3 regions of the Bacillus nitratireducens genome follow, and region 2 is predicted to be linked to each of the others. Evidence: riboswitches for the same ligand, from Rfam matches in the RefSeq annotation. Region 2 holds a riboswitch; each other region holds the start of a gene.
The links. A riboswitch is a leader RNA that binds a small molecule or an ion and turns the genes downstream of it on or off. The one in region 2 is predicted to bind S-adenosylmethionine.

Region 1 (8,245 bases), on a different contig from region 2:
GCATCTCGCGGTGTTTTAATTGTTATTGTTTGACCATCTATTTCTGCGTGATAAGTATGACGAGTACCAAATAACGTTTCAGCAAGTGTTGTTTTGCCACTGCCAATTAATCCGTATATCACAACAGTTTCACCTTTCCGTACGGTGAGAGAAAGGGGAGAATGGTCTTTGTGTAATGGAAGTTCTTGTACTTTAAATAATTCTTCGTTCCCTCGTTTTGGTGCTGTATTAATAGGAAGTGTAAGTTGTTTTCCAGTCATCGCTTCCACAATTTGTTGATCTGTAACCTTTGTAATCGCTTCAGAAAGTGCAACTTTACCGTTATGTAATACGGTTACATCATCCGCGAAATTTCGAATCTCTGATAAACGATGAGAAATTAAGATGATGCCAATTCCTTTCAATGTTAAATCTTTTAATAGTTGCCCGAAGGTTTCAACTTCTTTCGGTCCAAGAGAAGAAGTAGGCTCATCTAATAAAAGATAATTTGTATTGTTGGATAAAGCTCTTGCGATAAGAAGTAATTGTTTTTCATGTAATGAGCAGTTTGAAACATCTTCCGAAACATTTAAATCAGCCTGTACAATTTGCAAATGTTGTTTAGCGAGTGAGACTAACTTTGACTTTGAAAATAGTACTTTATTTTGCATTGCTAAATGATCGATTAGTACATTTTCTAATACAGATAATCCAGGAATAAGTCCGTGATCCACTTCTTGTGTCACGAAAGAAATACCATGCTTTTTTGCATCGCGTGGTGAAGTAAAGGAAATAGACTGATTATCAATTTTTATATTTCCAGAAATTGGTTGAATTTCACCAGTTGCTATTTTTATTAAAGTACTTTTTCCTGCACCATTCATTCCTAGTAAAGCGTGAACTTTTCCTTTTTGTATGTTAATAGAAACATTTTCTAGTACAGGGGTAGAGATGTGATAAGAATGTGTAATGTTTTGAAGAGAGAATGTCATCATTTTTTCTCCTTCTCTAATTTTTTCATCCAAGGTGAATATGCATCTTTCGAGTCTCCCCAACCGTTTATATGTTTTGATAATTGATCCATCTTTATATTTTCTTGTGGCAAACTATTTTTCTTTACTAAATAAGGTTCTAGTGAATAAATATCTGGCGTTTGTTCACCAGCGATTTTCTTGTATAAGAAACGCACTTGAACTTTACCGACTTCAGCTGGATCGGTTGCAGCCGTAGCAGTCCAAGGTGAATTTTCTTTTTGCATGAGTTGTAAATCTTCATTACTTAAGTCAATGCTGTATACTTTTATATCTGTACGACCAGCTTGTTCGAGTGCTTTGACGGCCCCCTTAGCAAACTCATCCCACGAAGCGAAAATAGCTTGTAAATCACCTTTTTTCGGATATTTTTTTAGTAAAGCTTCTACTTGTGTTTGCGTATCAAGTGGTGTGTTATTACTAGCGGTACCAAAGCGTGCAACTTCTTTTATATTTGGATAACGTTTATAAAAAGCATCAATGATAATATTGCGACGTTCCATTGGGGCAAATCCGCCAACCCATACGACGGCGATATTCCCTTGTCCATTCAGATCTTCCGCTAACGTTTTTAATGATTTCCATGCAAGACTATAATCATCTTGATCAATAATCGTTACACCCGGTAAGCGTAGATCGTTATCAAATGCAACTACAGGAATATTCGTTTGTAATGCTTTTTCTACTCCGGGTTTTAGTGCTTCAGAGCGACCGTGATCAATTAAAATACCATCAACTTTTGAATTAATAGCAGTATCTAGATTTGCTGCCATTTTTGCTAAATCATTATCAGAATTGTAGACTTGCACACTGCCGCCGAATAGCTCGACTTGTTTTTTGACACCCTCAATATATTGAGAGGAAAAAGTTCCGATGGACATTTGCATAATTAATGCGATTTTTAATGGCTTTTTTACTTGGCTTGGAATTTCTGTTTGTAAATGATTTGCTGCTGTAGTAGTTTCTTTCTTCACCGTTTGTTGCTTTTGTGAAGAGATAGCATCTTGTTCATTTGTGCAAGCTGTTAATGCGAGTAAGAGAATAATGAGTACGGTGGAACATAATTTTTTCATAAAAAAATCCCTCCTAAATTAAGAAAAGAGAGGAGGGAGTGAAAATAAAAACGTCTTTTCATATAGAAAAGACGTCTTATCATATTACTCTTATCTTTCAACACAATGTGTTGTAAGAATTAGCACCGTGCCCATAAATGGGTCGGTTGCCGGGCTTCGTAGGGCTCATCCCTCCACCTGCTCTTGATAAGACATCGAATATTTAACTATTTCGAATTATTCCATAAGTGTATGCTGTTGTCAAATGTTTTTTTGTAAATAAAAAATCCCTCTTTATGAGGGATTTTAATGTGGTAAGAAAACTAATTGATAAGCGAACAAGATTCCGAATAAATACACAAGTGGGTGAACAGCACGGAATTGTCCTTTTGCCATTTTCATAAGTGGGTATGAAATAAATCCAAGTGCAATACCTGTTGAAATACTTGATGTAAGTGGCATGCTTAAGATTACTAAAAATGCTGGGAATGCTTCATCGAACGTATCCCAATCGATGTGGCGAACTGAACCCATCATAAGACTACCAACGATAATTAATGATGGTGCTGTAATAGCTGAAACGCCAGAAACAGCGCTCACTAACGGTCCGAAGAATGCTGCTAATGCAAACAGAACAGCTACTGTAACAGTTGTTAAACCAGTACGGCCACCAGCTGCAACACCAGCAGAAGATTCAATGTAAGCTGTTGATGGTGTTGTTCCGAACATAGCTCCAATTGTTGCTGAGAATGAGTCAGATAGAAGAGCTCGTCCTGCTTTTGGAAGCTTTCCGTCTTTTATAAATCCACCTTGTTGTGCTACACCAAGTAATGTTCCTGTTGTATCAAATAATGTAACAAGGAAGAATGAGAACACAACGCCGTATAATCCGTAGTTAATTACATCAGATACAGCAGTAATTGGGTTTGAAACGATAATGCCTTCTGGTAATCCAGGCATTGACGTAACGCCATTTGAGAACGTTAATTGCCCTGTGAAATAAGCGATAATACCAGTTAGTAACATTCCGATAAATAGTGCCCCGTTTATATTTAAAGACATAAGGATAATTGTAATTCCAAGACCAGCTAATGCTAGTAGAACTGGAGCAGAGTGAAGATCGCCAAGTCCAACTAAGTTTGCATCATTTTTAGTAACAATGCCTGTTAATCGCAAACCGATAAAAGCAATAAAAAGACCAATACCAGCAGTAAGTGCATGTTTTAAGTTTTCAGGAATTACTTCCATTAATTTCGTACGGAAAGATGTGAATGATAACAAAATTAAAATCATACCTGCTACGAATACAGCAGAGAATGCAATTGCGAAAGTCATGCCTTCATGAGCTTTTACAACAGAGTAAGAGAAGTAAGCATTTAATCCCATACCTGGTGCAATTGCGATTGGTAAGTTTGTAAAGATTGCCATAAATAATGTTCCGACAACAGCGGCGATAATAGTAGCTGTAAATGCTTGTTCAAATGGAACGCCTGCATCCCCAAGGATAACAGGGTTTACGACAATGATATATGCCATTGTTAAAAAGGTAATAATACCTGCCATAATTTCAGTTTTAATAGAAGTTTTATGTTTTGAAAGGTTAAACATATAAACATCCTTTCTTTTTACGAATAATTTTCACAACAGTTATATATAATATTCGTTTTTTGACTTTTTTGCAATAGTTTTGCATAAAAACTTTAGAACAATCCATATTTTATGTCTTAAATTTGAATATTAGCCGTAAAAACGAGTGGGAATTGTGGTTTTCTCATGTGTAAGTAGTTTTTAATATTGTGCACATGATAAGGGGAAAGGAGTTGAAGAAAGTTATGCCGCAGCAAAAAAACTTTTTAACAATGCCAGCACAACATCAAAATAAACAGCCTGGTATTGAATCGTTAATGAGTCCTCTTCCAAAGTTTGAAGATCCAAATTATAAAGGAAGCGAAAAATTAAAAGGAAAGAATATATTAATTACAGGGGGAGATAGCGGGATTGGACGAGCTGTGTCCATCGCCTTTGCAAAAGAGGGAGCAAATATTGCGATTGCTTATTTAGATGAGGATGAAGATGCAAATGAGACGAAAAAACTTGTTGAAAAAGAAGGCGTGAATTGTGTATTACTGCCAGGGGATTTGAGTTGTGAACAACATTGTAAAGATATTGTGGAAGAGACCGTCCGGCAGTTGGGCAGTTTAAATGTTCTTGTGAATAACGTCGCACAGCAATATCCGCAGCAAGGACTAGAGTATATTACAGCGGAACAGCTAGAAACGACATTCCGTATTAATATTTTCTCTTATTTTCATGTTGCAAAAGCAGCGCTATCCCATTTAAAGCAGGGGGATGTAATTATAAATACAGCATCTATCGTTGCGTATGAAGGAAATGAAACGTTGATTGATTATTCTGCAACGAAAGGAGCAATTGTCGCGTTTACAAGGTCGCTATCTCAATCATTAGTACAAAAAGGGATTCGTGTAAATGGTGTTGCACCAGGTCCAATTTGGACACCGCTTATTCCATCAAGTTTTGATGAGAAAAAAGTATCACAGTTCGGGAGCAATGTTCCTATGCAAAGACCTGGTCAGCCGTATGAATTAGCGCCTGCGTATGTATATTTGGCGTCTAATGATTCGGCATATGTAACAGGGCAGATGATACATGTAAATGGGGGCGTTATTGTAAATGGATAGTTTTCATTTATAAGAGCAAAGTAAAGCTAATTGCATTTATTATGATACTAGTGCTAGGGAGGATTTAGATGAAGAAAGTATTGTTTATCGTAATCCTATTTTTCTGCCTACCAGCTAGCGCTTTTGCTAATACAGATCATTTAATTTTAGTGAACCTTACGACGAATCAGTTGTCTTTCTTTGAAGAAGGAAACTATACGAAAACGTTTCCGATAACAACTGGAAGAGATCGTACACCTACGCCTGAAGGTAATTTTTGTATTATTACTAAATATAAAAATAAAGAATACCATCGAAAAAAAATACCTGGGGGTGCACCGAATAATCCTCTCGGCACGAGGTGGCTTGGGCTAGATAAAAATGAATATGCGATTCATGGGACTAATCGGGAATGGACGATTGGAAGTAGAGAATCAAATGGTTGTATTCGCATGCATGATAGGGATATACAGTGGTTATATGACCGAGTCCAATTACAAACAAAAGTAATCATTTCTCGTTTTTATACGAGCCCTGAATATGAAGCGAATAAGCTTGGTTATCGTGTTGTGAGTTGGAATGGTCGTAAAGTAGAAGAAGAACAAATTGGAACACTTACGCTAGTAGACCGTGTAAATATATATTGGCAAGAACCAAATGGACAATTGACGAAAGTAAAAACGGTATTGCCAAATGAAAAATATGCAGTGTACTCCAAACGAAAAGATGGGATATATTATATAGGAAGAAATTTGTATATTGTTGATGAAACGGGAGAAAAAATTCGTTATGAGCAACTACCTTATTCGATCTTAAGTAATATATATAAAAGAAAATATGATGCTCCGTAATAGCTACCGTGTATAGGCGGTAGCTTATTTGTGATGAAGTGAAACTTAATGGGGGAATTGCTCTTCTTTGCTGATTATAAATTTATACTAACTGGGATTCATGTAAATAGCGGGATAAAAAAATTGAAACAGCAACTATTATGTTTTGCTGAATATAATACAGTACAGATTGGGGGGCGGTCACATTATGAAAAGTGAATTTGCATTTAAAATTTTCTTAATCACGACTTGTTTATTTATCGTGTATTTATATGCGTTACTCGTCTTCTCCTTTTATGTTCCATATATTGATTTAATATTGTTCGTCGGATTTATTTGGGCGTTTGTTAAAGCGAGGGAAGGGGAGAAGAGTGTATATCGACGCATCACTTTATGCGGGACGGTCCTTCTTGTTATTTTGTACTTTTTTATGATGCATGATTTTTGGAGAGGAATGTAAAAAAGCATACGACTAATCGTATGCTTTTACGTTTAATATTTTGGTTTAAATGTATGGCAACAAGTTTCTACACTCGTTGTTACAGAACTTTCAAGCGTCTCGTTTGTTAAAGTAGCGCTTGTAAACGAATCATTTGTATTCTGACCAGCCTCTTGTGCATCCGGTTGAACAACGATTGCACTTGCTTGACAAAAGTTACCTTGTCCCCAAAATGAGCAATTGGAAACAGAGCATTTTACTTCAGGCATAAAACCCCCTCCTTATACATTAGTGTGGGATTTTACGTCCATTTCATGTATAGAAGGAGTTTCCTTTTCTCGTTATTTTTTCGTTTGCTCAAGCCATTCTTTTAATTTGTCTTCCGGTTGTTCACCACTAATACGGCTTACTTCTTTGCCATCTTTAAAGTGAATGATTGTTGGAGTTCCTTTAATTTTATATTCATCCCAAGGAGCATCTAGTTTTTCAATGTCCATAACTTTCATATCAACGTTCAAGTCTTTAGCCATTGGTACTACGATAGGAGATAGCTTTTGACAATGAACGCAAGATGTTTGATAAAAGTATACTGTTTCTTCTTTTTTCTCTTTTAAATTCTTTTGGAGATCTGAAAGAGAGATTTTATTTGTATAGTAGTCAGGGCCATTTGTCTTACTATCAGTAGCATTATCAATTTTTTGGCTAGTAGCGCTTTTTTCTTCCATTTGTGTTACAGCGAAAATGGCTGCGAACAAGGCGATAATAATACCACCAAATATAAGCATTTTTTTCATTTTTTCATCTCCTTATTTGTTTCTTATTACAATAAAACTACAAACAGCGATTGTAATAAAGCCGATAAGTGCTAAAAACGGGATTGTAATAAAACCAAACCAGTTTATGAATTCTCCGGTGCAGGGCACACGGCCGCAAGCTGCCCCAGCAGCTGAAAATGCTGCGACTTTTTGAATTGCATAGTGATATAAAGAAATACAAGCACCAATACTTGCAATTGGTAAGGAATAACTTGCAATGCGATAATCTTTTTTTACTACAGCAATGCCGAGCCATAAAACGAATGGATACATAAAGATACGTTGATACCAACAAAGTACACAAGGCTCAAATTTCATGATTTCGGAAAAGTATAGGCTACCAAGTGTCGCAATAAAAGAAGCTCCCCATGCAGCAAATAAAGCATACTCTTGCTTTTTTTCTCGTCCCATATTTTATACCTCACTTATAATAGTTACATACTAAATTATAGTATGAAGTGGTAGGGAAAAGAAAGAAAAAATATGTTTATCAATAAAAGTTTTATAAGGAGAAACTTTTATTGATATAAACATTTTAAAAAAGCGCTATTCTCATAAAGAGAATAGCGCTATATTTTACATTTGAATTTGCTCTACTTCTTCTACATGTGACTTTTGGGATGCATGGTCAATGTATTGAAATAGGAGCTGCAATTGTTTATCAACTTCTGGTAGTTCTTTACTGTATTGATAAGCGTGTAAAAAATGTTCAATACGCTTAGAAAATAATTGATCGTTTGTTTGAACCATGAGAACGAGTAATTTATCCCAATTACAGCAATACGTGTAATAGAGAGCTTTATCGTAGTCGTTATATGTTTGCACTGTGTACCCTCCTTACCGAGGAGTTATATATAGTGTGTGACAAGCGAGGAGAAATACACTTGAAAGAATTTGTTAAGAAAAAAAGTGAATGAAAAGAAAAAAACGAGGGATTTCCTCGTTTTTATGCTTTTGGCATTGGCGTAGGTGTTGGCTTGCCATAGCCTTCTTTGTATTTATCGTCAATATAGTTACGAATTTCAAGAGTTGATTTTCCTTTTTGTTTCATCGCAGCAGATTCAACTGCGATTTCTAGGCAATTGACGCAAGTTGTTGCGTGGGAATCCCAAACAACTTCACCATTCTTTTTAATTTCGCGAATAAAGCAGTTTTTATTATTTTTATGTCCTACACTCTCACCGCAACCGCAGTAACATGGAATCCAATCTAATAGCTCTGCATTTTGTCCAGCGACAGTGTAGATATCTTTCATTTGTGGATCAAGCTTGTCTAGGAAGGTAGGGAGTGTGTCGACTCCTTTTGTTTTTTCCTGAATGTCAGCTTGCTGAGTGTGCGTGGCATGATCATGTTCTTCTTTTGATTCAGATGATTTTTTTTCATTTGTACCAGTACTCCCGCATCCAGCAAGAATTAAACTC
Region 2 (8,245 bases):
TATAATCGTTTTTTCAATCCCTTGATGAGAACCGATATAAGAAATGTCCCAGTTTTTTTCCTGTAAATGTGGAATAATTGCTAAATTAGGTGTTACATGTCCTGCCGAACCGCCACCTGTAAAGACTATTTTGTTCATACGTCTCCCCCTTCTACACTATAGTACACTAAAATACCTTGCCTCAGGGTGAGAAAATACCATAGCCGTTACAGACGCTTCTGGCTCCATCATAAATCCTTCTGTTAATGAAATACCTATTTCTTCCGGCTGAATTAAACGGAACAATTTTTCTTGGTCAGCAAGTTCTGGACAAGCTGGATAACCAAAGGAAACACGTATTCCTCTATATTTCGTGCGGAAACGTTCTTCCATCGTCAGTTCAGGTGAGTCTGGAATGCCCCAACGATCACGAATGAGCATATGTGTTTTTTCAGCAAGTCCTTCTGCTAATTCAAGCGCTAACGATTGAATGGCATGACTGCGTAAATAATCACCCTTCGCCTTCCACTCTTCAGCAATGTCCCGAACTCCTTCCCCAACAGTAACAGATAAGAAAGCAACATAATCCATTTCATCCCCAATCGGACGTAAATAATCACCTAAAGTACGGTATGGAGCCTTTCCTTGTCTAGGGAATGTGAAACGCTCTATAATACGCGTATGATCTTCTGGATCATATATTACAATGTTTTGTCCGTCGCTTTGTGCTGGGAAAAACTGATACACTGCTTTCGGGCGTAACCAAGATTGTCCCTCTTGTAATAATTCATCGATTAAATCATTTAATTCGTGCGCTCTTCTATCTCCTTCTTGCAGGAGTTTTTTTACATTTCCTTTTAATCCAAGATGATGCCCAAGCAGCATTTGTCTATTTAAAAACGGTGCGAGATGTGCAACTGGAATATCGCGCAATACAATTCGTTTTGTAGAATCAGGTATCATAACCTCCGCCTTCGGTAATGGCTCAATTACTGCTGGAATTTCCACTGGTTTTTCCTCTTTTTTAACGATATGAAGATGACGTTCTTTTTTATCCTGTTTCATCTTCTCACGCTCTTCTTCTTTTTGAAGCTTATTAATAATATCAAGCCCCGTCATCGCATCACTCGCATAGCATACGAGCCCTTTATATGATGGAGAAATACGATTATCTGTAAACTTTCTCGTTAGCGCTGCACCACCGACAACGATTGGAATATCAATATTTGCCGCTTTTAAATCTTCAGCAGTTGTTACCATTTGTTGGGCTGATTTTACTAGCAAGCCTGAAAGACCAATAATATCAGGCTTCTTCTCTTGTACTTCTTGAACAATTCGATCCGAACGAACATTAATCCCTAAATTAATAATTTCATATCCGTTATTTGATAAAATAATTTCAACGAGATTTTTCCCAATATCATGTACGTCACCTTTTACAGTCGCTAATAATACTTTCCCTTTTTTTGCGCTATCACTAGACTCCATATGTGGCTCTAAATAGCTTACGGAAGCTTTCATACTTTCGGCACTTTGCAATACTTCAGCAACGATAAGCTCATTATTATTAAATAATCGTCCCACCTCGTCCATTCCTGTCATAAGTGGGCCATTAATAATATCAAGAGGTTTTCTTCCTTCTGTAAGCGCAAGACTTAAATCCTCGTGTAACCCTTGTTTCGTACCTTCTACAATATAATTTGCTAGTCGTTCATCAAGCGTTAGTGTTTCTTGTACAACGACATCTTTCTTTTTGGCAACACGGTAAAAGTTTGTAAATTCTTCTAACGTCTCTTTCGTCGTTTCAAATAACAATGCATTTGCAAGACGTTTTTCTTCCTCTGGAATTGACGCATAGCGTTCTAATTTTTCCGTATTAACAATCGCATAATCTAATCCCGCTTTCGTTGCATGATATAAAAAGACGGAATTTAATACTTCACGGCCCGCGGGCGGTAAACCAAATGATATATTACTTACACCTAAAATCGTTAAACATTCTGGTAACGCTTCTTTAATAAGACGAATTCCTTCTATAGTCGCTGCCGCTGAACCTATATATTCTTCATCACCTGTCCCTACAGGAAACACAAGCGCATCAAAAATAATATCAGATGGACGTATGCCATACTTCTTCGTTAGTAACTCATAGCTTCTTTTCGCAATTTCTATCTTTCGTTCTGCACTAACTGCCATACCGTCTTCATCAATTGTTCCTACAACTATAGCGGCACCGTATTTCCGAAGAAGAGGTGTCACTTTTTCAAAACGTTCTTCTCCATCTTCTAAATTAATAGAATTGATAACACCTTTTCCTTGAATATAAGTTAGAGCTCTTGCCATAACATTTTCATCTGTTGAATCAATCATAATCGGTACTTTTAATACTTTCGTAACTTCTGCCAAGAATCTTTCCATATCTTCTATTTCATCACGGTCAGGGTCTGCCATACAAATGTCAATAATATGAGCATTCTTCTTCACTTGCGCTCTTGCCACTTCAGCTGCCTCTTCAAATTTTCCTTCTGCTATTAATCTTTTAAACTTGCGTGATCCAATTACGTTCGTCCTTTCTCCAACAAATAACGGTCTCATAGAGTCATCATATTGCAACGCCTCTAATCCACTAACTCCATGCCCTTCTCGTTCATGTTGCTCACGCGGCTTAAGAGATGCTAACGCGGATTTCATTGCTCTTATATGTTCTGGTGTTGTGCCGCAACAACCACCGATAATATTAATCCATCCTTCTTCAGCAAATCGCTTCACTTTTTCAGCGAGAGAAGATGGAGATTCATGATAATGTCCATCTTCATCAGGAAGACCTGCATTTGGATAACAAGAAATATAACACTCCGATAAATCAGATAAGGAACGAATATGGTCTCTCATAAACTCTGGACCAGTCGCACAGTTTAATCCAACCGATAACGGCTTCATATGCTCTATCGATAAATAAAAGGCTTCTATCGTTTGCCCCGCTAAAGTCGTTCCCATCGGTTCAATCGTTCCAGAAATCATAATAGGAACCGTTTTATTTAGTTCATCAAAAGCTGCTTGAATTCCAATATAAGCAGCTTTCACATTACGCATATCTTGACTCGTCTCCACAAGTAATACATCAATTTCACCTTTCAATAACCCTCTCGCCTGCCTTGTATAGGCCTCAATCAGTTCCTCAAATGTAACTCCTCCTGTAACACTAATTGCTTTCGTTGTCGGCCCCATCGCACCTGCAACATATACTTCCTTCCCGCTTTCTTTAACAGCTTGCTTCGCCAATAGTGCTGCCTTTTCATTTAGTTCTTCATCTAAATGAGACAGCTCATAATCACTTAATACGATATTTGTCGCCCCAAATGTATTTGTTTCAATGATGTCAGCTCCAGCTTCAATATAAGCTTTATGAATCTTTAAAATAACATCCGGCCTTGTTTCTACTAAATATTCATTACACCCCTCGTAATCTTCTCCTCCGAAATCTTCCGCAGTTAAGTCCTCTTGTTGTATCATTGTCCCCATTGCACCATCTAATATTAAAATGTTATTTTTTAATTTTTCTTCTATACACTTCATCAATTAATACCTTCTTTCACTTCTTGCTTTTCTCTCACATATTTAACAAGATGTTCTGTAATTTCATATTTTAGAAATGGTGTAATTAGATAGATACCGTTAAAATATTTCATCGCCGCATCGATCAACTCTTGTGAAATACGAATCCCTTCCTCAATAGCTGCCTCTTTCGTTTCGTGTCCATCCATTCTCTCCCTTATTTCTTCAGGAAGGGTAATACCCGGCACCTCAAAATGGAGAAAGTCTGCATTCCGCTTACTTACTAATGGCATAATTCCAATAAAAATAGGTTGTTCCAAATGTTTTGTTGCTTCATATACTTCTTCTATTAAAGCAACATCATATATCGGCTGTGTTAAGAAATATTCAGCCCCAGCATCTATTTTTCGTTCCATTCGCTTTACCGCTGCTTTTAAATGCCTTACGTGGGGATTAAATGCGCCGCCTACAGAAAATCTTGTTGCCGGTCCAATGGATTTCCCTAAAATGGAACGTCCATCGTTCATTTCTTTAATCATTTTAATTAACTCTATAGAGGACAGATCATATACAGAAGTTGCTCCCGGAAAATCACCAACGCGCGCTGGATCACCAGTTAAAGCTAGCACTTCCTCCATCCCTAACGCCGATAAACCTAATAAATGAGATTGTAGCCCAATGACGTTATGGTCTCTACACGTTAAATGAGTCAATACCGGAATATCATGCTTCGTTAATAATGCACCCATTGCCATATTAGAAACGCGAGGCGATGCTAATGAATTATCTGCTAGAGTAATAGCGTCTGCCCCAGCTCTTTTCAGTGCTCTTGCCCCTTCAAAAAAACGCTGCGTGTCTAATGTTTTCGGTGGGTCTAGTTCCACTACAACTGTCGTTTGTTTCTTTGCTTTTTCTGCTAGAGTGACGTGAGATTTCGAACGTTTCTCGTGTGTATGAACTACTTTTGGTCTTTGAATCGTGTCCTTTTCTATTACAGGCGTAACATTTAGAGTAGCACGCTTCATACTTTCAATATGTTCTGGAGTAGTACCACAACAACCACCCAATAACCGAATACCTTGCTCAATAAATTTCAGTGTCATCGCTTCGAAATAAGCCGGACTTCCCTCATATACGTAACGTCCCTCCACATAATTCGGGAGACCTGCATTTGGATATGCTGACAAGTAGCCATTCTGCGGAATCGATATCATTTTAAAAGCTTCCGTCATATGAAGTGGTCCTAGTTGACAGTTCAATCCAACAACATTTGCACCGTAATCTATAAGCTGCTTTAATATTTCATTGACATCATTTCCATTTTGAGTCGTACCTGCTTCATGTAACGCTAATTGAGCAACAATCGGAATATTTGTTTGCTTACGCAATACTTTAACGGCATGAAGTAATTCAAATTCATCGTAAAAAGTTTCTAATAGTAATCCATCAACCTGTTCTTCTAGTAAAGCACCTGCCTGTTCAAGTAGCATAAACTCCCTTTCCATATCAGTCGTTGTAACAGCTCCAATATGTTTCATACCACCGATTGTTCCTAAAATTGCATTTCTTTCTGTAACAGATGCTTTCGCAATCTTCACTGCCGCTTTATTAATTTGAACAACTTGATTTTCTAAGCCATACATACGTAATTTCGCCTCATTTGCTCCATACGTATTTGTTTGAATCACATCTGCACCAGCAGCTACATATTGTTTATGAATCGATATAATTAAGTCTGGATCAGACAAATTCAATTCTTCAAAACTACTTTGCAAACCATGTGAATGTAATAACGTTCCAACCGCACCATCACCTATTACAATTCCTTTTGATAATAAATCTAGTAACTTCACGAATCTCCCTCATTTCTATCAATATAAAAACCCCCTCTTCACTTTGAAGAGGGGGACATAATTGTTCCGCCTCTTATTATGCAAAACATTCGTTTTGCAGGTATTAGCACCGTTTCAAACATTTCGTTTGAAGGTTGCCGGGTTTCACAGGGCCTTTCCCTCCACCGCTCTCAATAAGAGTTGTCTTTATTATTTTATTTATGTAGCTAAAAGGAAATACGTTCCCCTTTTAACAATGTTTGTTAATTTTTTATAAATTTAGCATGCACAAATATAAAAGTCAATGACACTTGCGGAAAAATAAAAATTATTTAAAATAAAGTTGCAATTCAATTAACTTTTGTTGTAAAGTTAAAAACATAATAAAAATTTCATACGAACATTCTTATCTAGAGAGGTAGAGGGACTGGCCCTATGACGCCTCAGCAACCATTAACATTTGTTAATAAGGTGCTAATTCCAGCAAATTGTGAAAGATTTGACAGATGAGAAGAAGACTCTATTCAATCCGAAAGCCTTCTTCTTAGAAGGCTTTTTTTATTTTATATTCAACTACTGGTTCAATTTAAAAAGGAGGAATTTTTACATGTCAACTATCGAAACAAAACTAGCACAAATCGGAAATCGTAGCGAAACTACAACAGGAACTGTTAATCCACCCGTTTATTTCTCAACCGCTTATCGTCACGAAGGACTTGGTAAATCTACCGGCTTTGACTATTCACGAACTGGAAATCCAACTCGTGGTCTTTTAGAACAGGCAATCGCAGACTTAGAATATGGCGAACAAGGTTATGCCTGTAGTTCAGGTATGGCAGCTGTTCTCCTCGTCCTTTCATTATTCCGTTCTGGAGATGAACTTATTGTATCCGAAGATTTATACGGGGGAACGTATCGCTTATTTTCCGAACACGAAAAAAAGTGGAATGTTCGATGTAGATACGTAAATACACAATCTATTAAACAAATTGAGCAAGCTATCACAAATGAAACGAAGGCTATTTTCATAGAAACTCCGACTAATCCATTAATGCAAGTTACTGATATTGCCGCTGTCGCAACTGTAGCGAAAAGACACGGACTACTTCTTATCGTAGATAACACATTCTACACGCCTTATATACAGCAGCCATTAACAGAAGGTGCTGACATCGTACTTCATAGTGCAACGAAATATTTAGGTGGACATAATGATGTATTAAGCGGACTTGTCGTTGCAAAAGGAAAGGAACTTTGTGAGGAAATCGCTCATTATCATAATGCCTCTGGTGCTGTCTTAAGCCCATTTGACTCATGGCTATTAATTCGTGGCATGAAAACTTTAGCGCTTCGCATGAAACAACATGAAGAAAATGCGAAAGCAATTGTTGCTTATTTAAATGATGAAGATGGTGTGACAGATGTATTTTATCCAGGAAGAGGCGGCATGATTTCGTTTCGCCTTCAAGATGAAACATGGATTAATCCATTCTTACAATCTTTATCCTTAATCACATTTGCTGAAAGTCTTGGTGGTGTAGAGAGTTTAATGACTTATCCAGCAACGCAAACGCATGCTGATATTCCAGAAGAAATCAGAACGGCAAACGGTGTATGTAATCGTCTTCTTCGATTCTCCGTCGGCATTGAAAATAGTAACGATTTAATTCAAGACTTAAAGCAAGCCATTAAACTTGTAAAAGAAGGTGTAAGAATATGAGTTATTCTATCGATACACTCCTACTACACAACCAATATAAACATGACTCGCAAACAGGAGCTGTTAACGTTCCCATTTATAACACATCAACATTTCACCAGTTTGACGTAGATACTTTTGGGAAATACGACTATAGCCGATCGGGTAATCCAACTCGTGAAGCTCTTGAAGATATCATTGCTTTATTAGAGGGCGGAACAAAAGGATTCGCATTTGCATCAGGAATTGCAGCGATTTCCACTGCATTTCTCCTTCTTTCACAAGGTGATCACGTACTCATTTCAGAAGACGTATACGGAGGCACTTATCGAATTATAACTGAAGTACTCTCTCGTTACGGTGTTTCACATACATTTGTAGATATGACAAATGTAGAAAAAGTAAAAGAAAATATTAAACCAAATACGAAGCTCTTTTATGTAGAAACACCTTCTAACCCACTTTTAAAAGTGACAGATATTCGTGCTGTTTCTAATCTTGCAAAATCTATTGGTGCTCTTACTTTTGTTGATAATACATTTTTGACACCACTATTCCAGAAACCACTTGATCTTGGCGCCGATGTCGTTCTTCATAGTGCCACAAAGTTTATTGCTGGTCATAGTGATGTTACTGCCGGATTAGCGGTTGTAAAAGATGCCGAACTCGCTCAAAAACTTGGATTTTTACAAAATGCATTTGGCGCTATTTTAGGACCTCAAGATTGTTCTCTCGTACTTCGCGGTTTAAAAACATTGCATGTACGTCTCGAGCACTCCGCTGCTAACGCCAATAAAATTGCACATTATTTACAAGAGCATGCTAAAGTCCAAAATGTCTATTATCCTGGCTTACAATCACATCTTGGCTATGATATTCAACAATCTCAAGCTACATCAGCCGGAGCTGTCCTATCTTTCACTTTACAATCAGAAGACGCACTCCGCCAATTTTTATCGAAAGTTAAACTACCCGTTTTTGCGGTTAGTCTAGGGGCTGTTGAATCTATTCTTTCCTATCCAGCAAAAATGTCACATGCCGCTTTATCACAGGAGGCACGTGACGAAAGAGGCATTTCTAATTCATTGCTTCGTTTATCTGTCGGTCTTGAAAATGTTAACGATCTAATATCCGATTTTGAAAATGCCCTTTCTTATGTAGAAGAACCTGTAAATGCATA
Region 3 (8,245 bases), on a different contig from region 2:
TCTAAAGCATCAATGGAATGAAACAGCTGAACACCAAGGCCTTTACCTGCACGGTTATGCTTTGTAATGAACGGTACTTCCCCTAACTCCCTTGCCGCTTTTACTATATGATCACGGCCAACAGCACCAATTGTTTTCGGCACTTGTATCCCAAATTTTCTTAATGCTGCATATTGATTCAATTTGCTTACTTCAAGACGTAATGCACGAGACCCATTAAATACTGTTCGTCCGTACCCCTCTAACCAAGCAAGAACCCCTTCAGTCAGCTCAGGTGCATATCGATGCCCTCTCGTATGTGAAGAAGCACTCATGCGGCTATAAAAAACACCTTGGGGAGGTTCTTGTTCTAACGGCAGTGTTCCCTCATTTAAAAGCCATTCCTCATACGGTAACTCCAGTTCTTCCAACCTTTTCACTAAATGATTCGTCCATTCCTTATTCTCATGTAATATGTAAATTTTACTCATTTGTAATCCATTCCTTTCTTTTTGCTTCAACTAATGGCATCACTTTTTCAGAAAATCGTTTCATCTCTTCAAGCTGTGGCGAAAATTGTAAAAGTAATAACGTAACACCCACTTTTTCAAAAGCAAGTATCCTTTCTGCAATTTGTTCTGGTGTTCCGATTAAATTAGGACGTAACCCACGATTAGATACGGAATAATCATTGAGCTTCACTTGCTGTTCCAAATGCGATTTACTAATAAAGTCTTGGTAACCCGCATAACCTAAAGCATCATCTTTCACATCCGTTATGCGTTTCCATTCTTCTAATGCCTCTTCTTCTGTATCACGACAAATGACGTAAGCGGCAAGCCCGAATGACTGCAATGGCTCCTCTGTAACTTTCTTTCTACGATTCTTCATATCTTCTATTTTCACAGATACTTCTTCTACCGTTCCGCCATGCATTACATATGCATCCGCGTGGTTTACAATGACCTCTTTTCCTCGCTCACTCTCACCACCTGCATAAAGCTTAATGCCTTGTTTCTGCACAGGTTTTGGACTTAAATGTGTATGATGAAGCTCATAAAAGTTCCCTTTATAAGAAAACACTTCTTCTTTCCAAAGTTCCTTCAAAATTGTTACAAATTCCTCCGTGCGATCATATCTTTCATCATGTGCGGTAAATACCCCGCCGTACTGTCTTGCTTCTTCTTCCCACCATGCTGAAACTACATTCAATGTAAAACGACCATTACTTAATTGATCGATATTCGCTGCCATTTTCGCTGTAACAGCTGGATTATGAAAGCCAGGTCTTACAGCTGTCATAATCTCTAATTTATCCGTCACTGCTGCAAGTGCTGCCGCAGTTGTCCACGCCTCTAAACTTGGTGCTGACACACCTTTTATATCATTTAAATTTAATTCTGCAATAAGAGTTGTTGAAAAACCTAATTGTTCTGCCGCTTGCGCTGTTTGTTTTGCATACTCAAACGTAGGCGGCATAGATTCATCATCTACATTTCGAAGCCATCCCCCAAAAATCGGTAACCAAAAACCATACTCCACTACCTATTCCCCCTTTAACTTTTAGTCATAAAAAAAGCTACTCTTATCGAAATAAGAGTAGCCTTCTTGACTAAGTGAACCGCTCTTATCTTTCAGGTGTTTTTTCACCTGCAGGATTTGGCACCTTTCGTCTAAAACGAGGTTGCCGAAGTTTCATAGGGCCCGTCCCTCCACTTCTCAACATAAGAATTGTTTGATTTCCATTTATTATAATCATCAGAATAATAAAAAACAATATTTTAATACTTATTTTTCCGATAAATATTAAATGATATATGGAAAACCATATTGTTATAGAGATTTATAAGGGTATTATGTTGTTTTACTTGCGAATATATAAAGGGGTATGTTGTATCATGTCGAAAACATCATGTATAACCAAATTACTTTACTTCTATCGTAAAAACACATCAAAATAAATACGAACCAAAAGAGGTGTTAGTAGCATGAAAAATAAACGATGCGAGAATTGTGGTTCTACTACATTTAAAGAAGGCAGAGTTGGATTTGCCTATCATGCATATGTTTGTGAAGATGATTCTAGTAGGCTCTTTTCAGTGGGGAAACGTTCCAAACTATTAACTACATTTTGTTTAGAATGTGGTGAGGTGAAATCATTTAGAGTGGAGAAGCCGGAGATATTTGAAGAATAAAATAATACTAATTATATATTATGAAGATGTTTATTAATGATACAGTAGGAATGATAACAACGGACGATTTCACTACAACTAGAGTAAATACACCAATTATATTAATAAAAAACAAGAATAAAGTGTCTAAAATCCCCTATTTTAATCCAATAATGAGACATTATGTTAATATTAATAGAATCGCTTTATAATATGTATAGTTGCACAAAATTGAAAAACTTAAGGAGACAGATCAATTTTATGAGAAAATCATTCATATTACTTACTTTAATTCTAGTATTAGTCAGTGTTACGGCTGCTTGCACACAAGATAAAAAAGATAGCACCGTTGAAAATGGTCCAATAGAAGAACCAACCGCAAAAAATGAAAATGAAGAATTAATAAATTTTGAAGAAAAAGAAAATATGAGCCGCTTGGAACAAGGTATTTTATTAGTTGGTGAGAGTGCTAAGGGAGGCTATTACTTGACTGAGGTTCAAAGTGCATATTTAAATGATAGCAACGATTCCGTCGTTGTTAATGTCTCTGTAAAAAATGTACGAGGTCAAACGATTGGACTATCAGAATTAAAATATAACCTAAAAGATGAAAAAGACGGAAAGGCCTATGAAGGAAAGGTACTTGACCAAAACCCTTCTGATATACAAGTTAAACCAAATGAAACAGTAGAATTAAAAATAGCTTTTGAAGTACCAGGTACCGCAGATGAATATATGTTTTATATTGAAAGCTCTTTAGAATCTCTAGAAGCACACTGGAAAATTGATAAGCTGCAATCACAAAAAAACTTAGTCTAAAATACAATTTAATTGAAGACATCTCTCAAATAAGCAAAAAGCACTGAAAAATTTGATATAGATACAAATGAAGAATATATAAAAGTCCCTCCGCCCTAAGGCAGAGGGACTTTCTAATTCTTATTTCAAACTACCCGCAATCTCCGTAAAGATAACTCCAAGCGCATGCGCACCTGCATCAGGATAGCCTAAACTTCTTTCACCAACTGTACCGGTGCGGCCCATGCGAGCTACGATTTCTTTCGTATACTCTGCTCCTTTTTCAAAGGCAATTTTCACTATATTTAAAATATCTGAACACATAAATTCATTTACTTTTTACGAAAATAAAATTGTATTTTTTAGAATTTTAATGTTAATCAATTTGAAACTTTATGAGTTAATTAAATGTGATATTTAAAGAAGGAATTTGTGATGAAGTACTCACATGATGGAATTAATATAAAAAAACAAAAAAACTCTAACTAATTCGTCATGGCGATTTAGTTAGGTTTTTTTTGTTTGAAGTATTCACGAGTATCTACCCTTATCTTTTCAGGTAAAACAATATCAAGTTCTTTATCTAACCATGCAAGAGTCTTTTTACGAAGAAACTCACGCATGTGTTCTTCTGCTTCAAGCATTACTAAGTTAATTGTACAAGAAGAATTGCTAGGGTCACAAGAATTACAAGCGTCGTCTCGATATAGTAGACCATTCTGTACAATATTTTTACATTGAAAAATAGGTTTTGGGCCTTCGACGGCTTCTATTACATCCCAAAAAGAGATATCTTCTGGAGACTTAGCTAACCTATATCCTCCCTTTACACCTGGGACAGAATTCACAATGTCAGCTTTAGATAATTTACCGAAAACTTTTGAAAGAAATGTTTCAGAAAGTCCTTGAAACTCTGCCAAATCTTTTATTCCAACACTTTCCTTGGAAGGAGTATTAATTAAATAAACTAGGCAATGCAAGGCATATTCAACCCCAACACTATATTGCATATACAAATCACCTGCTTTTTATTTTAAGGGTTATCAAATTGTATCTTAGGACCATTTAGAATTTTAGTCAAATAAAAAAAGGCTCTTTTAGAATAGTATGTATTTCATTTGACAAAAATAATTTCAGAGCTTATATTAAAGACCGTATTAATCGACGATTAATACGGTCGACAATTAAAACGTAAAAACTTTTAAAAAGGGGAAATACAAATGAACAAAACACTTATCATAAACGCACATCCGAAAGTGGATGATACATCATCAGTCAGCATTAAGGTTCTTAACCACTTTTTAGAATCTTATAAAGAATTAATTCCTAATAATGAAACGATTGAACAGATTAATTTATACGATGATGTAGTACCAATGATAGATAAAACTGTTTTAAGCGCATGGGAAAAGCAAGGAAATGGACAGAAGTTAACTGATGAAGAACAAAAAGTAACAGAGCGTATGTCCGAAATTTTACAACAATTTAAAAGTGCAAATACGTATGTGATCGTATTACCTTTGCACAACTTTAATATTCCATCAAAGTTAAAAGATTACATGGACAATATCATGATTGCACGTGAAACATTTAAATATACTGAAACTGGATCAGTGGGACTACTTAAAGATGGAAGAAGAATGCTTGTTATACAAGCAAGTGGAGGAATCTATACAAATGATGATTGGTATACAGAAGTGGAATACTCTCATAAATATTTAAAAGCAATGTTTAATTTCCTTGGTATTGAAGATTATCAAATCGTTCGTGCACAAGGAACAGCAGTACTAGATCCAAATGAAGTATTACAAAATGCATATAAAGAAGTTGAAGAAGCAGCTTCTAGATTGGCTAACAAATAAAGTGAAACTTTAATCAGTGGGGATCTTGTTCATCCCCCACTGATTATTAGTTGAACCAATCGGACGTTTACGGACAGTTGATCTCCCACCTAACTTCTTTGCTCCAACTGAATTTTGAGGTGGGAGTTTTACTGTCCGTTAACGCGGGATAAATTTTTTCACTGGAAGAATGATGGTTATAAATAAAAATCCCCTCCACCATAAGGCAGAGGGGATTTTCTAACTCCTATTTCAAACTACCCGCAATCTCCGTAAAGATAACTCCAAGCGCATGTGCACCTGCATCAGGATAGCCTAAACTTCTTTCACCAACTGTACCGGCGCGGCCCATGCGAGCTACGATTTCTTTCGTATACTCTGCTCCCTTAACGGCTGCTTCTGCTCCTTTTTCAAAGGCAGTTTTCACGTCTACTTCGTTTGAAGCGCTAGCTAACCAAGAGTCTACACATGGAGCAAGTGCGTCAACAAGTGTTTTGTCACCAACTACCGCTCCTCTTCCGAATGATCTTTCACCGATAGATTGTATGCCTTGCAGTGCTGCTTGTAACATTTCAGCGAATTCTTTCACTGTTAACTCACGTTTTTCGCCTGCTGCTTTACTAGCTGCGCGGAATGCTCCGCCCCAAATTGGACCAGATGCGCCGCCGCAATGTTCCATAATAATCATCGAACAACCGTCAAGGAATGATCCGATCGTTACGTTCTCTTGATCTACAATAGAATGCCACTCACGTTTTAATTGCTTAAATCCTTTTGCTACACTCATTCCGAAGTCGCCATCCCCTGCATGTGTATCTAATTCACAGAACGGTACTTCGTTTTTAATAATAACGTCGCTCATTTTATCAACTAGATAAATCATATTGTTTAATGTAATGACATTATTTTTAATAACAGCATGCTCTTCCGCTGTTTCTATTTCAAAGGAAACTTCCTTCTCTTCTACATCTTCAAGCACATTCACGTACTCAACACTTTCAACTGGCCCATCTACTTTAAACGCTGGTGTATTACATTCTTTCGATAGTAATGTTTTTAGCTCATCGTCTAGTTTCATTACTGTTAAAGACATACCAGCCATATCAATACTCGTCATATAATTACCAACGAATACTCTGTTTATTTTAATGCTTCTAGCAGCTAGTTCTCTCGTCACTGCGTTGTTAAATAAGTAAAGTTCTTGCAGTGGTGTTCCGCCAAAACCATTTACTAGAAGTGCGATTTCCTCACCATCTTTTACTCCTAAATCTTTTACAAGATCATTTGTCATACGGTTAGCTAATTCATCTGCTGACATCGTTTTTTCACGTTTAATACCTGGTTCACCGTGAATACCTACGCCGTATTCCATCTCATCTTCCGCAAGTGTGAAAGTAGGTGATCCGCTCGCTGGAACTGTACAAGAAGTTAACGCTAAACCGATTGTACGCACGTTAGCAGCTGCTTTTTCTGCGACAGCTTTCACCGCTCCTAAATCCATACCTGCTTCCGCTGCTGCGCCGGCAATTTTATGAACTAAAATAACTCCCGCAACGCCGCGGCGTCCTACTGTATACAGACTATCTTCTACCGCAATATCATCGTCCACTTTTACGTAGTCTACTTCAATTCCATCTTCCGTCGCTAAATGCGCACCGTTTTTGAAATTCATAATATCGCCGCTGTAATTTTTAATAATTAATAACGTTCCTTTTTTACTAGCTGTTTCTTTAATTGCTTGATACACCTGGATTTGTGAAGGAGAAGCAAACACGTCTCCGCACACTGCCGCATCTAACATTCCTTTTCCGACTAGACCTGCATGCGCTGGCTCATGACCACTACCGCCGCCACTAATTAACGTTACTTTATTTTCGTTCATTTCTTTCTTCTTAATGACTTTATATTTTTTCAAAAGCTCAAGCTCTGGGTGAGCCATAACCATTCCGTTGCACATTTCCATTACTAATGTTTCTGGTTTGTTTATAATCTTTTTCATTGTGATTCTCCCTCAATTCCTTTAATATATTGTGATATATTTGAAATCTTCTTCTTACTACTCATGTTAAAATGAAAGCGTTTTATAGTAAACGGACAAAATGGACAATCTGTCTAAAGACACTGCTCTCATTTGTAGGTAGGATTTTCATATTACTAACATTCTAGGGATGATTGAGATGACCTCTTCTATAATTTCTAAAAAGATAATCGCAAATTCATTGAAGTATTTAATGGAAACAGAGTCGTTTCATAAAATATCAGTGAGCGATATTATGTTACACTGTCAAATGCGTAGGCAAACTTTTTATTATCATTTTAAAGATAAATTTGAACTATTAAGCTGGATTTATAGAGAAGAAACGAAAGAAAACATTATCGACTTTCTCGACTATGAAACATGGGAAAACATTTTCGATTTATTATTTGATTACTTTTATGAAAATCAAAAATTTTACCGAAATGCATTTAAAGTCATTGAGCAAAACTCGTTTAATCACTATTTATTTGAGCATACGAAAAACTTATATATGAAGATTATTGATGAATTATCTGTGAGCTGTGGATTCAGCCTTTCTGATGAAACAAAAAATACGATTGCCTCCTTTTATAGTCACGGCTTCGTTGGAACGATAAAAGATTGGATTGAAAGCAAATGCGAAGTAGATCCGTCCATTATGTCTTCTCTCATGAAAAATATGATAAACAATCAATTACTACTTTTACTCGAGCAATCAGCAAAGTAATCAAAGGGTGGCAAAAGCAATGAAAAAGATTATGAATGATGTACAAAATATTGTTCAAGATATGCTGCATGGCTTTTATTTTGAACATAACGATAAAGTAAATTACGACGAAACACATAACATCATTTATGTAAAAGATATCGCAAAACTGAAGCAAAACGTTGTCATGATAAGCGGCGGTGGTAGCGGACACGAACCTGCTGATATTGGTTATGTAGGAAACGGAATGCTTACGGCGGCAGTAAACGGCAGTATCTTCACTCCGCCTACAGTCGAACAAATTGTGGCGGCAACTCGCTTAATGCCAAAAGATAAGAGTATTTTATTCATCATTAAAAACTTTAAAGATGACGTAGAAAACTTTCTAGAGGCGAAGCGAATCGCCAAAGAAGAAGGAAGACAAATTGACCACATCATCGTAAATGACGACGTTTCAATTGAAGATGATGCTTCTTTTAATAAAAGAAGACGCGGCGTCGCTGGTACTGTTTTCGTTCAAAAAATATTAGGTGCGGCCGCTTTTGAAGGCCATTCTTTAGAAGAACTAACAACACTTGGTCGTTCTATCACCGACAACTTACACACATTAGGCGTCGCCCTTTCACCTGCCAATGATCCCATGCAGGGAAAAGCTTCATTCACATTAAACGACGATGAAGTCTTTTATGGCGTCGGCATTCACGGCGAAAAAGGTTACCGTAAAGAAGCA

Region 1: linked by a shared signal. The riboswitch ahead of Q3V31_RS23165 (sugar ABC transporter substrate-binding protein) and the one ahead of Q3V31_RS15090 (bifunctional homocysteine S-methyltransferase/methylenetetrahydrofolate reductase) in region 2 are both predicted to bind S-adenosylmethionine.
Region 3: linked by a shared signal. The riboswitch ahead of Q3V31_RS22065 (LLM class flavin-dependent oxidoreductase) and the one ahead of Q3V31_RS15090 (bifunctional homocysteine S-methyltransferase/methylenetetrahydrofolate reductase) in region 2 are both predicted to bind S-adenosylmethionine.

Annotation. Positions count from the first base shown of each region.
Region 1 is NZ_JAUMJO010000006.1:234,566-242,810, reverse strand. It holds gene Q3V31_RS23170 (sugar ABC transporter ATP-binding protein) at 1-974, opposite strand, end outside; gene Q3V31_RS23165 (sugar ABC transporter substrate-binding protein) at 971-2,083, opposite strand; SAM riboswitch class I at 2,171-2,276, opposite strand; gene Q3V31_RS23160 (NCS2 family permease) at 2,369-3,670, opposite strand; gene Q3V31_RS23155 (SDR family oxidoreductase) at 3,895-4,761, shown strand; gene Q3V31_RS23150 (L,D-transpeptidase) at 4,830-5,591, shown strand; gene Q3V31_RS23145 (hypothetical protein) at 5,779-6,030, shown strand; gene Q3V31_RS23140 (DUF1540 domain-containing protein) at 6,063-6,278, opposite strand; gene Q3V31_RS23135 (thioredoxin family protein) at 6,351-6,803, opposite strand; gene Q3V31_RS23130 (disulfide formation protein C) at 6,816-7,235, opposite strand; gene Q3V31_RS23125 (YhdB family protein) at 7,401-7,649, opposite strand; gene Q3V31_RS23120 (PCYCGC domain-containing protein) at 7,771-8,245, opposite strand, start outside.
Region 2 is NZ_JAUMJO010000003.1:605,331-613,575, reverse strand. It holds gene Q3V31_RS15100 (undecaprenyldiphospho-muramoylpentapeptide beta-N-acetylglucosaminyltransferase) at 1-138, opposite strand, end outside; gene metH (methionine synthase) at 157-3,555, opposite strand; gene Q3V31_RS15090 (bifunctional homocysteine S-methyltransferase/methylenetetrahydrofolate reductase) at 3,555-5,387, opposite strand; SAM riboswitch class I at 5,458-5,567, opposite strand; SAM riboswitch class I at 5,770-5,879, shown strand; gene metI (cystathionine gamma-synthase/O-acetylhomoserine thiolyase) at 5,974-7,086, shown strand; gene metC (cystathionine beta-lyase) at 7,083-8,245, shown strand, end outside.
Region 3 is NZ_JAUMJO010000006.1:22,043-30,287, forward strand. It holds gene Q3V31_RS22060 (ATP-grasp domain-containing protein) at 1-470, opposite strand, end outside; gene Q3V31_RS22065 (LLM class flavin-dependent oxidoreductase) at 463-1,521, opposite strand; SAM riboswitch class I at 1,604-1,710, opposite strand; gene Q3V31_RS22070 (hypothetical protein) at 1,968-2,174, shown strand; gene Q3V31_RS22075 (DUF4352 domain-containing protein) at 2,415-2,972, shown strand; gene Q3V31_RS22080 (DAK2 domain-containing protein) at 3,093-3,263, opposite strand; gene Q3V31_RS22085 (RrF2 family transcriptional regulator) at 3,455-3,961, opposite strand; gene Q3V31_RS22090 (FMN-dependent NADH-azoreductase) at 4,172-4,813, shown strand; gene dhaK (dihydroxyacetone kinase subunit DhaK) at 5,040-6,791, opposite strand; gene dhaS (dihydroxyacetone kinase transcriptional activator DhaS) at 6,970-7,536, shown strand; gene dhaQ (DhaKLM operon coactivator DhaQ) at 7,556-8,245, shown strand, end outside.